DNA from 3 places in the Mesorhizobium sp. KR9-304 genome. Region 3 is predicted to be linked to each of the others. Evidence: predicted binding sites of a transcription regulator. Region 3 holds the regulator's gene; each other region holds the start of a gene.
What was found. The regulator LexA, encoded in region 3, represses DNA repair genes until DNA is damaged. The targets are predictions, from matches to a motif close to TGTTCNNNNTGTGTTCNG.
Positions count from the first base shown of each region.

Region 1: a site for LexA is predicted at 1,299-1,316, ahead of ABLE71_RS08135 (metallopeptidase family protein). Genes of this name have one in related genera too.
Region 2: a site for LexA is predicted at 1,406-1,423, ahead of ABLE71_RS06940 (YifB family Mg chelatase-like AAA ATPase). Genes of this name have one in related genera too.

Region 1 covers NZ_JBDZDN010000001.1:1,699,609-1,702,865, forward strand. The annotation lists gene ABLE71_RS08125 (DNA polymerase Y family protein) at 1-310, opposite strand, end outside; gene ABLE71_RS08130 (hypothetical protein) at 303-1,277, opposite strand; gene ABLE71_RS08135 (metallopeptidase family protein) at 1,461-1,886, shown strand; gene ABLE71_RS08140 (DUF1737 domain-containing protein) at 1,880-2,086, opposite strand; gene ABLE71_RS08145 (CoA ester lyase) at 2,099-2,986, opposite strand; gene ABLE71_RS08150 (FAD-binding oxidoreductase) at 3,084-3,257, shown strand, end outside.
Region 2 covers NZ_JBDZDN010000001.1:1,461,640-1,464,896, forward strand. The annotation lists gene gshB (glutathione synthase) at 32-973, shown strand; gene ABLE71_RS06935 (hypothetical protein) at 1,202-1,324, shown strand; gene ABLE71_RS06940 (YifB family Mg chelatase-like AAA ATPase) at 1,515-3,044, shown strand; gene ABLE71_RS06945 (transglutaminase-like cysteine peptidase) at 3,255-3,257, opposite strand, start outside.
Region 3 covers NZ_JBDZDN010000002.1:98,795-102,051, forward strand. The annotation lists gene glp (gephyrin-like molybdotransferase Glp) at 1-898, shown strand, start outside; gene lexA (transcriptional repressor LexA) at 1,017-1,733, shown strand; gene ABLE71_RS12725 (ComEC/Rec2 family competence protein) at 1,727-3,257, opposite strand, start outside.

The DNA of each region.
Region 1 (3,257 bases), on a different contig from region 3:
CCCCGGGCGTGGAGGCAAGGCCGGCCCTGGCGCCGAAGCCCTGGTGCAGGAAGCGCACGACGATGTCGTGGAGCATCGCCTGCTCGCCGCCGAAGAGATGCGCGCAGCCGGTGATGTCGAGGAAAAGTCCATCGCTCCCGTCAAATGCCACGAGAGGCGTGTAGCGGTCGCACCAGTCGGCGAGCGCCTCGAGCAGCCGGCGGTCGGCCTGCGGGTCCGCCGCGACGATTTCGATCGAGGGATACATGGCGCGCGCGTCCGCAATGCCCATGCCGGGCTTCAGCCGGAGGCGTTCGGCCTCTTCATCCAAGGCGGCAATGCGCTGGGTGTTGTTCTCCTGGCGGCTGACGACCAGCGGCGGCCTGCCTTGCCGGGGAAGGGAACGCCAGGAGCGTCCCAGCCGCTGCCGCAGCAGGCGTTCCGTGCTCAGACGCGGGAACCACAGAGACAGGATTCTCCGCCGCTCTTTCCTGAAAGGCGCGTGCATGGTTGTTCCATTCCAGCGTGAAATGAGTGGGTGGGGAGGCTCGGTTCTTGCTGATCTCGATGCCGAAGCCCGGGGGTCCGATCGAGCGGGCGAGCGGCGTGCCCAGCACATGACGCAGCCCCGCCGGGGCGGACCGCACGATCAGCCTGAACGGAGCGGCGGTCGGTTCGGGCAAGGCCGCCTGGCGCAGCAGGAACAGCGGGTGGCCGGCATCGCGCGCGCGGTGATGCAGCCGTCGCGTTGCCGTCAGGTCGAGGCGTGCGGACCTGCCGCGCGTCTCCAGGAGGATGGCGGCGAAGCCGCTCAGCCCGGCTGCCTGCTCGGCGATCCACAGCACATCCGGGAGCTTGTCGGCCTGCGCGACCAGCAGGCGGGAGGACTCCACGCCATAAAGGAAGCATAGGCCCGGCGGGTAGGGGTAGCCCGCCTCGCGAAAACTTTCGGTCGTACCCGCCCAGAGGACAGGCGCGGGGGTCTTCTCGAGCAGAAGGCTGATCACGGCAAGGGTGAAGGCCGCCGCCGCGCCGGCGTCGCGCGTGCCCGGCGCGTGGATCTCCGTCAGCCCGGCACCTGGCAGGCCTCCGCCCAATGCGGCGTCGAAGCGTCGGGCGCCGGTGGCGAGAAACCCGCCCCCGGGATTCCCATAATGCGTCGCCAGACCGTGATGGCGCAGCAGATCGATATCCGCGGGCATCCCCTCGTCGAGCCGTTCGGCGAGGCGGCCTTCGATCCTGGCGATCTGATGGCGCAGGGACACAACGGTCCCTTGCGCCACGGCAAGCGAGGCCATGGCGGTTGTTCTTTCGAGTTATGTTCCTGTTATGTTCCAATAGATTCCAGAGCCGACCCGAAGAGTCAAGCAGGCGCCGGAGAGAATTTATTCCTCGCAGCGGTTCGGGTGCTTTTCCTTAATTCCCAAATCGCCTCGAAACCCGAAGCCCGAACGGCTATATGCACCGGCAAAGGAAGAAGAATGGCCCGCATCTACCAGACCCGATCATGGCACGACCAGCTGTCGCCCTCGATGGAGGAGATGGAACTCCTGGCCCTCGAGGCCTATGCGCACCTGCCGGAGCAGTTCCGGTCGCTGACCGGCGAGATCATCATCCAGCTGGCGGAATTCCCCACCGACGAGATCATGGACGATCTGTCGCTCGAGACCCCCTTCGACCTGCTCGGACTGTTCGAGGGCCGCGGCATCGCCGAGCGCTGGAACCCGCAGACCGGCGAGGGGCCGAACCGCGTCACGCTCTATCGCCGCGCCATTCTCGACTACTGGGCCGAGAATGACGAGACGCTCGGCTCGATCGTCACCCATGTGCTGATCCACGAGATCGGCCACCATTTCGGGCTGTCGGACGACGACATGGAGAAGATCGAGGAAAACGCGGATCAGTAGTCCGACAGCTTGATGTCCGGATCGTAGTCGACGCCATCGACATCCTTCACCACGGCCTGGCCGCAGCGCATGGCCTTCTTCCTGGCATCGAAGCTGTAGGTCGGCGAACCGTAGAGGTGCCAACCCTTGTTCAGCGCCGCCGTCACTTTGTGGCAGAAGGCGGAATCGTCGGACCCGCTGAGAAATCTGTAAAGCCGCATGGCAATTCTCTCCTAAAGCCGCCCCGATAATCGTCCCGCCCGCGCCAGCAGCCGCTCGGCCTGGGCGAGGTGCAGCCGCTCGATCATCCGGCCGCCGATCGAGATGACGCCTTTTTCCAGATTCTCCGGCAGCGCGAAGGCGGCTTTTATCGCTTCTGCCTCAGTGACCGCATTGGCCGAGGGCGAGAAGGCTTGCAAGGCCGGCTCGATCTGCGCGGGATGGATCAGTGTCTTGCCGTCGAAACCCATGGCGGCGCCTTCGGCGCATTCGCGCGCAAATGCGTCGAGGTCGCGGAAATCGTTGCTGACGCCGTCGAGCACATCCAGCCCACCGGCGCGGGCGGCCAGCACCATCTGCATCAGCCACGGCATGATGTAACGGCGGTCGGGCGCCGCAAGGACACCCGTGTCCTTGATCAGGTCGTTCGTTCCGGCAACGAAACAATCAAGCCGCGCCGCTCTGTCGCGTCCGAATTCCGCCAGCGCGCCAATGTTGAGCATCGCCTTTGGCGTCTCGACCATGATCCAGAGTTTCAGGGTCTCCGGCGCGTCCGTCCCGTCCAGGGCGTCGTCGAAATCGTGGATGTCACGCGGCGTGTCGACCTTGGGCAGCAGGATCGCGTCGGGCGCGCAGGCGATCGCGGCGGCGAGGTCCTCGCGACCCCATTCGCCGGCCGGCGGATTGATCCGGATGACGCATTCCGGCCCTTGCTTCGGCCGTGCCGCGAACCAGGCGCTCAGCCTCTCGCGCGCCGCGACCTTCGCCTCCGGCGCGACGGAGTCCTCGAGGTCGAAAATCACCGCGTCGCAGGCAAGCGACGGCAGCTTGGCGATTGCCTTCTCGTTGGATGCGGGCACGAAAAGCACCGCGCGGCGCGGACGGTAGGTTCTTTCGGGCATCGCGAATTCTCTGGCGTCTGGCCTTCTTGCCCGGCAATGCTGGCCCTTGCAAGGGCAGGGGCCGCGATGTTTCGCCCAGGCTATCAACGGAGCGCACATGGCTACATACGACGCGGTCATCATCGGCGGGGCAATCGTCGGCAGCTCGGTCGCCTATTATCTGCGCGAAGAGGGCTTTTCGGGCTCGATCGCGCTGATCGACCGCGACCCGCAATTCGCGCGTGCCGCAACCACGCTCTCCTGCGCTTCGATCCGCCAGCAGTTTTCCATC
Region 2 (3,257 bases), on a different contig from region 3:
TCGCTGACGACAGAATTTTCCGGAGCATCCCATGCCGCTGAAGGTCGCCGTCCAGATGGACCACGTCTCGACCGTGTCGATCGCCGGCGACACGAGTTTCGCGCTGTCGCTCGAGGCGCAGCGCCGCGGCCACACGCTTTTCCACTACACGCCCGACCGCCTGTCCATGCTCGGCGGCAAGGTCTTCGCCCGCATCGAGGAGATGACGGTGCGCGACGAGAAGGGCAATCATTTCTCGCTCGGCGCGCCCGTCCGAACCGACCTGTCGGAAATGGACGTGATCCTGCTCAGGCAGGATCCGCCCTTCGACATGAACTACATCACGACCACGCATATCCTCGAGCGCATCCACCCCGGGACGCTGGTCGTCAACGACCCGGCCTGGGTCCGCAACAGTCCGGAGAAGATTTTCGTCACCGATTTTCCCGACCTGATGCCGGAGACGCTGATCACCAAGGACGCGCGGGAAGTGGACGCCTTCCGCAAGGAGTTCGGCGACATCATCGTCAAGCCGCTCTATGGCAATGGCGGCGCGGGCGTCTTTCACCTGCATGACGCGGACCGCAACCTCGCCTCGCTGCTTGAGATGTTCGGCCAGGTGTTTCGGGAGCCCTTCATCGTGCAGCGCTACCTCAAGGATGTCCGCAAGGGCGACAAGCGCATCATCCTGATCGAGGGCGAGCCGGTCGGCGCGATCAACCGCGTTCCGGCCGAGCACGATTCCCGCTCCAATATGCATGTCGGCGGCCGCGCCGAGAAGACCGACCTGACCGAACGCGAGCGCGAGATCTGCGCCCGCATCGGCCCGTCGCTCAGGGAGCGCGGCTTCATTCTCGTCGGCATCGACGTGATCGGCGACTACATGACCGAAATCAATGTCACGTCTCCGACCGGCGTGCGCGAGGTGCAGCGCTTCGGCGGCGCCGACATCGCCTCGCTGTTCTGGGATGCGGTGGAGACCCGCAAGGGTTAGATCCAGGATCATATATTCCTGGTCGCTTGACTCCGTTGCTGATCGTCGGGCCCTGTCCCACGGTTTGTTCCGGGGCTACAACCCGCTACAACCGGACGGCAGCTGGCGCCATATATTTGTTCCCGTCTTGTTCCTAAGCGCGATCCAAGCTGCTTGGCGAATGTCCGCATTTGACGAGAAGCCCTAAACCGTGACATTTTTTCCGACCTCCGCTCCAGGAGTTGGGTAATGAAGAAATCTTATCAGAAGCCGACGCTGAGGCGTCGCGAGTGCCTTTCCAGCGTCACGGCTTTCGCGGTTGCCCTTTCCGATCAGTTGAACGGCTCCGGTAACGGCGCGCAGGAAGGCTAAGCAGCCAATACAGGCCGCTCCAAAGGCTATTCAGTCGTAGGCCAGGGGCGAGGCGTCGACCCCCTATGGCGACCTTATATTTGTTCCCGTCTTGTTCTTGCTTTATCCAAAAAGTCGTGCTTTCCTGACGTATAGGGAAATCTGATCCGATCTTGGGGCGGCAGTTCGCCGTCGGGTCCGGAGGGGCGGCATGGTTTCGCGCGTGCGCACGGTTGCATTCCAAGGCATCGAGGCGGTGCCGGTGGACGTTCAGGTCATGATCGCACCGGGAAAGACCGGCATGCACATCGTCGGCCTGCCCGACAAGGCGGTGGCCGAGAGCCGAGAGCGCGTGCAGGCCGCGTTGCACGCCTCCGGCCTTTCGATGCCAGCCAAGAAAGTGACGGTCAACCTCGCGCCGGCCGATTTGCCAAAGGAAGGCAGCCACTACGACCTGCCGATCGCGCTCGGCCTGATGGCGGCGCTCGGCGCCATTCCCGGTGACGCGCTGTCGGCTTATGTCGTGCTCGGCGAGTTGTCTCTCGACGGCACCATCGCCGCGGTGGCCGGCGCGTTGCCCGCCGCGATCGGCGCCAATGCGGAAGGCAAGGGGCTGATCTGCCCGCATGCCTGTGGCCCGGAGGCGGCCTGGGCCGGGGCCGACATCGACATAATCGCACCACGCAGCCTGATCGCCGTCGCCAATCATTTTCGCGGCACGCAGGTACTGTCGCGTCCGGAAGCCGCGGTGCATGTGCCGGCAAGCAACCTGCCCGACCTCGCCGACATCAAGGGGCAGGAGAGCGCGAAGCGCGCATTGGAGGTGGCGGCCGCCGGCGGTCACAACCTCCTGATGATCGGCCCACCCGGCTCGGGCAAATCGATGCTGGCGCAGCGCCTTCCCTCGATCCTGCCGCGGCTGCAGCCGAAAGAACTTCTCGAAGTTTCGATGATCGCCTCGATGGCCGGCGAACTCGCCGGCGGCAAACTGACGGACCGGCGGCCGTTCCGCGCGCCGCATCATTCGGCCTCGATGGCTGCCTTGGTCGGTGGCGGTTTGCGCATTCGGCCCGGCGAGGTGTCGCTGGCGCATAACGGCGTGCTGTTCCTCGACGAATTCCCGGAGTTCTCGCCGCAGGCGCTCGATGCGCTGCGACAGCCGCTCGAGGCCGGCGAATGCATGATCGCCCGCGCCAATCACCGCATCACCTATCCCGCGCGCGTCCAACTCGTCGCCGCGATGAACCCGTGCCGGTGCGGCATGGCGGGCGAGCCGGGTTATCGCTGCGCGCGCGGCCCGCGCTGCCATGCGGACTATCAGGCGCGCATTTCCGGACCGCTGCTCGACCGCATCGACCTGCGCGTCGACGTCCCCGCGGTGTCGGCAAGCGATCTCATTCGGCCGGGCCGGGCCGAAGCGAGTAGCGCGGTGGCCGCGCGCGTGCTCGCTGCGCGGCGAATCCAGCAGGAGCGGCTCGATCGTCTCGGGGTTTCGGCGACGAACAACGCGCATTGCCCAACATCGCTGATCGAAGACATCGCGGCGCCCGACGCAGCGGGGCTCGCGCTGCTGCGCGATGCCAGCGAAAAACTCGGCTTCTCCGCGCGCGCCTATCACCGCGTATTGCGTGTAGCGCGCACGCTTGCCGATCTCGACCAGGCCGAAACGGTCGGCCGCATTCATCTCGCCGAGGCGATTTCCTATCGCATCAGCGCCGAACGCATGGCGCAGGCGGCATAGGGCCCGGCGCACAGATCGAGATCAGCTGCCTGTGTGGAGGGCGCAACCCGCGTCATTTGCCCGCGTGAGCGGCAGGCCGACGAAGCAAGGAGGCGGCCCGGAAGACGGGGCTAGAGCGGCGAACGCTCAATCGGAATCGCTTCGCCGCCCTATCTCGTTGTTTCAGCGTCGGATTTATCCGAAAACCGCTGCGCACTTTTCGGTCCGATGCTA
Region 3 (3,257 bases):
CGCCGATACCATCGCCATCCAGGAGAATGTCAGAAAGCTCGGCGGCGACGCGATAGAGGTCTTCGAGACTGTCGCGGCCAACAGGCACATCCGCGCGGTCGGTCTCGACTTCGCGGAGGGGCAGAAGCTGCTGGAAACAGGCCGCGTGCTCGACGCGGCCGCCCTGTCGCTCGCGGCGGCGGCGAACCACCCTGCCGTGTCCGTGGTGAAAAAACCGCTGGTCGCGATCATCGCCACCGGCGACGAGCTGCTGGCGCCCGGCAGCAAGCCGGGACCGGACCAGATCATCGCGTCGAACGCCTACGGCGTGGCGGCGATCGCAAGCGAAGCCGGGGCGCGCGTGCTCGACCTCGGCATCGCGCCGGACAAGGTCGAGGCGATCTCGGCGCTGGTGAGACAAGCGATGGACGCCGGCGCCGACGTGATCGTGACGCTCGGCGGCGCCTCGGTCGGCGACCACGACCTCGTGCAGGAGGCGCTGACCGGCCTCGGCATGGAGCTCGACTTCTGGAAGATCGCCATGCGCCCCGGAAAACCGCTGATGTTCGGGCGGCTAGGAGATACCCGTTGCGTCGGATTGCCGGGTAACCCCGTGGCGAGCCTGGTCTGCTCGCATCTCTTCCTCAAGCCGCTGCTGGCAGAACTCGGCGGACGCACGCACGAGGACCGTATCGTCGAGGCCGTGCTCGGCGCGCCGATGCCCGCCAACGACACGCGCCAGGATTATGTGCGCGCCGCCGTCTCGCGAACAAAAAGCGGATACCTCGCCACACCCTTCGGGGTGCAGGATTCTTCGATGCTGAAGCTTCTCGCCGACGCTGGCGGGCTGGTCGTTCGAGCGCCCCACGCGCCGGCCGCCAAGGCGGGCGATGCCTGCCTCCTGCTGCTGTTACGCTGAACAAATCGTCAACGAATTCATTAAAATTTAAACAGTTGCGGAACACAACTGGAACAGATAGTGTTTGTTCTGGTTTTGTTTGACGTTCGATTCCTGTTTGATTCCGGGGGAAATTCCTATGCTGACACGCAAGCAACATGAACTTCTCCTCTTCATCCACGAGCGGTTGAAGGAGCAGGGCATTCCGCCTTCCTTCGACGAGATGAAGGATGCGCTCGACCTAGCGTCGAAGTCGGGCATCCATAGGCTGATCACCGCGCTCGAGGAGCGCGGCTTCATTCGCCGCCTGCCCAACCGGGCGCGCGCGCTGGAGGTGCTGCGGCTGCCCGATTCGATCGCGCCGGGCCTCAACGGGGCCAGGAAATTCTCGCCGAGCGTCATCCAGGGTGGCCATGGGCGAAATCATGAAGCGCCGCGTGCGCGCTCCGCCAGCAACGACGATGACGCGAGTGCCGCGGTCTCCGTCCCGGTTATGGGCCGTATCGCGGCGGGCGTGCCGATCGACGCGATCCAGCACAAGACCCATGCGATCATGGTGCCGCCGGAGATGCTTTCGTCGGGCGAGCATTACGCGCTGGAGGTGAAGGGCGACTCGATGATCGAGGCCGGCATCTTCGATGGCGATACGGTCATCATCAAGAACGCCTCGACGGCCAACCCCGGCGAGATCGTGGTGGCGCTGGTCGACGAGGAGGAAGCGACGCTGAAGCGTTTTCGCCGCAAGGGCGCGTCGATCGCGCTCGAGGCCGCCAATCCGGCCTACGAGACGCGCATCTTCGGACCCGACCGGGTCAAGGTGCAGGGCAAGCTGGTCGGGCTGATCCGTCGCTACTGAGCATCTTTCGGATCAGCGGATTCGGTCGGTGAAGCAGGATCCGGCCCCAGGGAGGGCGAATCCGGTGCGCCTTTGGTCGGCGTCGCTGGCTTGTCCGGTCGCCGATAGGGCGCGAGGCCCCGCGCCTCGCGTGAGAAACGGCGCTGCTCGTGCCAGGGCCGGAACGGCCGGCTGATTGCATATTCGATCGTGGCGGCGACGCGCGGTGCTTCGCCGATGGCCTCACCTGAAAACGTGATCGCGGCGCTGCTGTTGAGCGCGAGGTCGCGCTTGGTGACGACCAGAACATCCTTCCAGCGGCAGACGCCCTTCGCCGCCGCATCATCGATGACGATGACGCTCGCAGTGGCGCAGACGTCCATTGCTGCTTCGGCGTCGAGCGCATGAGCGACGATCGCTCCGGAGGGATGACGGGCCAGGCAAAGCGCATCGGCGCAGACGAAGCCGTCGGTGGTTGGCCGTTGCAATAGGCTGGCGCTTTCCGGGCAGTTGACGGGATCATCACACAAGGCGAAATCCTCCCTCACCGTCTCGGGCTTCGCCCGAGCCACCTCTCGCCCACTTTGTGGGGGCGAGGAACCCAGTTTCTGAGAAGTCGCGACGCCGGCTATTGGCGGCTCCTCTCCCCCGGGCAGGGGGAGAGGTGGCGAGGTCCGAAGGACCGAGACGGTGAGGGGGTGCTGCTGTTCAGCTGCCAATTTGCCATCAGCAGTTTCGCTCGGCTTGGCCGCCGCCACCCGCTCCTGTTTCCCTTCCGGCCGCACGACCTCGCTCGCACGCAAGGCGCGTTTCCAGTTGTCGATGGTGAATTCGTTGGGCCTCGAGCGATTGACGGCGATGCGTCCGTGGCCAAGGCCAAGCCCGACCAGGCGACCGTCCTCGGCGATGAAAAGATCAGGCCGAGGCTGGTCGAAAAGCAGCAGTAGACCCGCGAGCGCCACCGGCACTGCCGCGATGCGCAGCCAGGTCGAGCAGATCGTGGCAATTAATAGGGCGATCGTAAGGATAGCCACCGAGGCCGGTGGGACGAGGCCGACCATGTCGGTGGGCGAGCGCTCGGAAAACCAGCGCGCAATTGCGATCGTCGCGCCGAGGCCGAGCCCCATCACGTCGAAGAACGGACCGTCGAGCCCGAACGGCATGGCGAGCGCGCCGAGCACCGCGAAGGGCATCACCACCGCCGAGACGATCGGCATGGCCGCGAGGTTGGTGAAGAGGCCGAGCGAAGGCATCTGCTGGAAATGCCAGGCCGCGTAGATGGCGGTTGCCCCGCCCGCCACGATCGAGGTCACGGCAAGCCCGGCGGCCGCAAGCAAGAGGTAGCGGACGGCTCTGCGAGCCAGCGAGCGGTTGGCTTGTGCCTGGCCCGGATGGTCGGCGCGCCAGTCGGACCATGCGGCATAGGCGCCGACGAGTGCCGCTGTCGCCGCGAAGGACATCTGGAAACTCGGTCCGACGACCTCGTGCGGAGAGAGCAAGATGACCACGATCGCCGCAATGGCCAGATTGCGCAGCGTCAGCGCG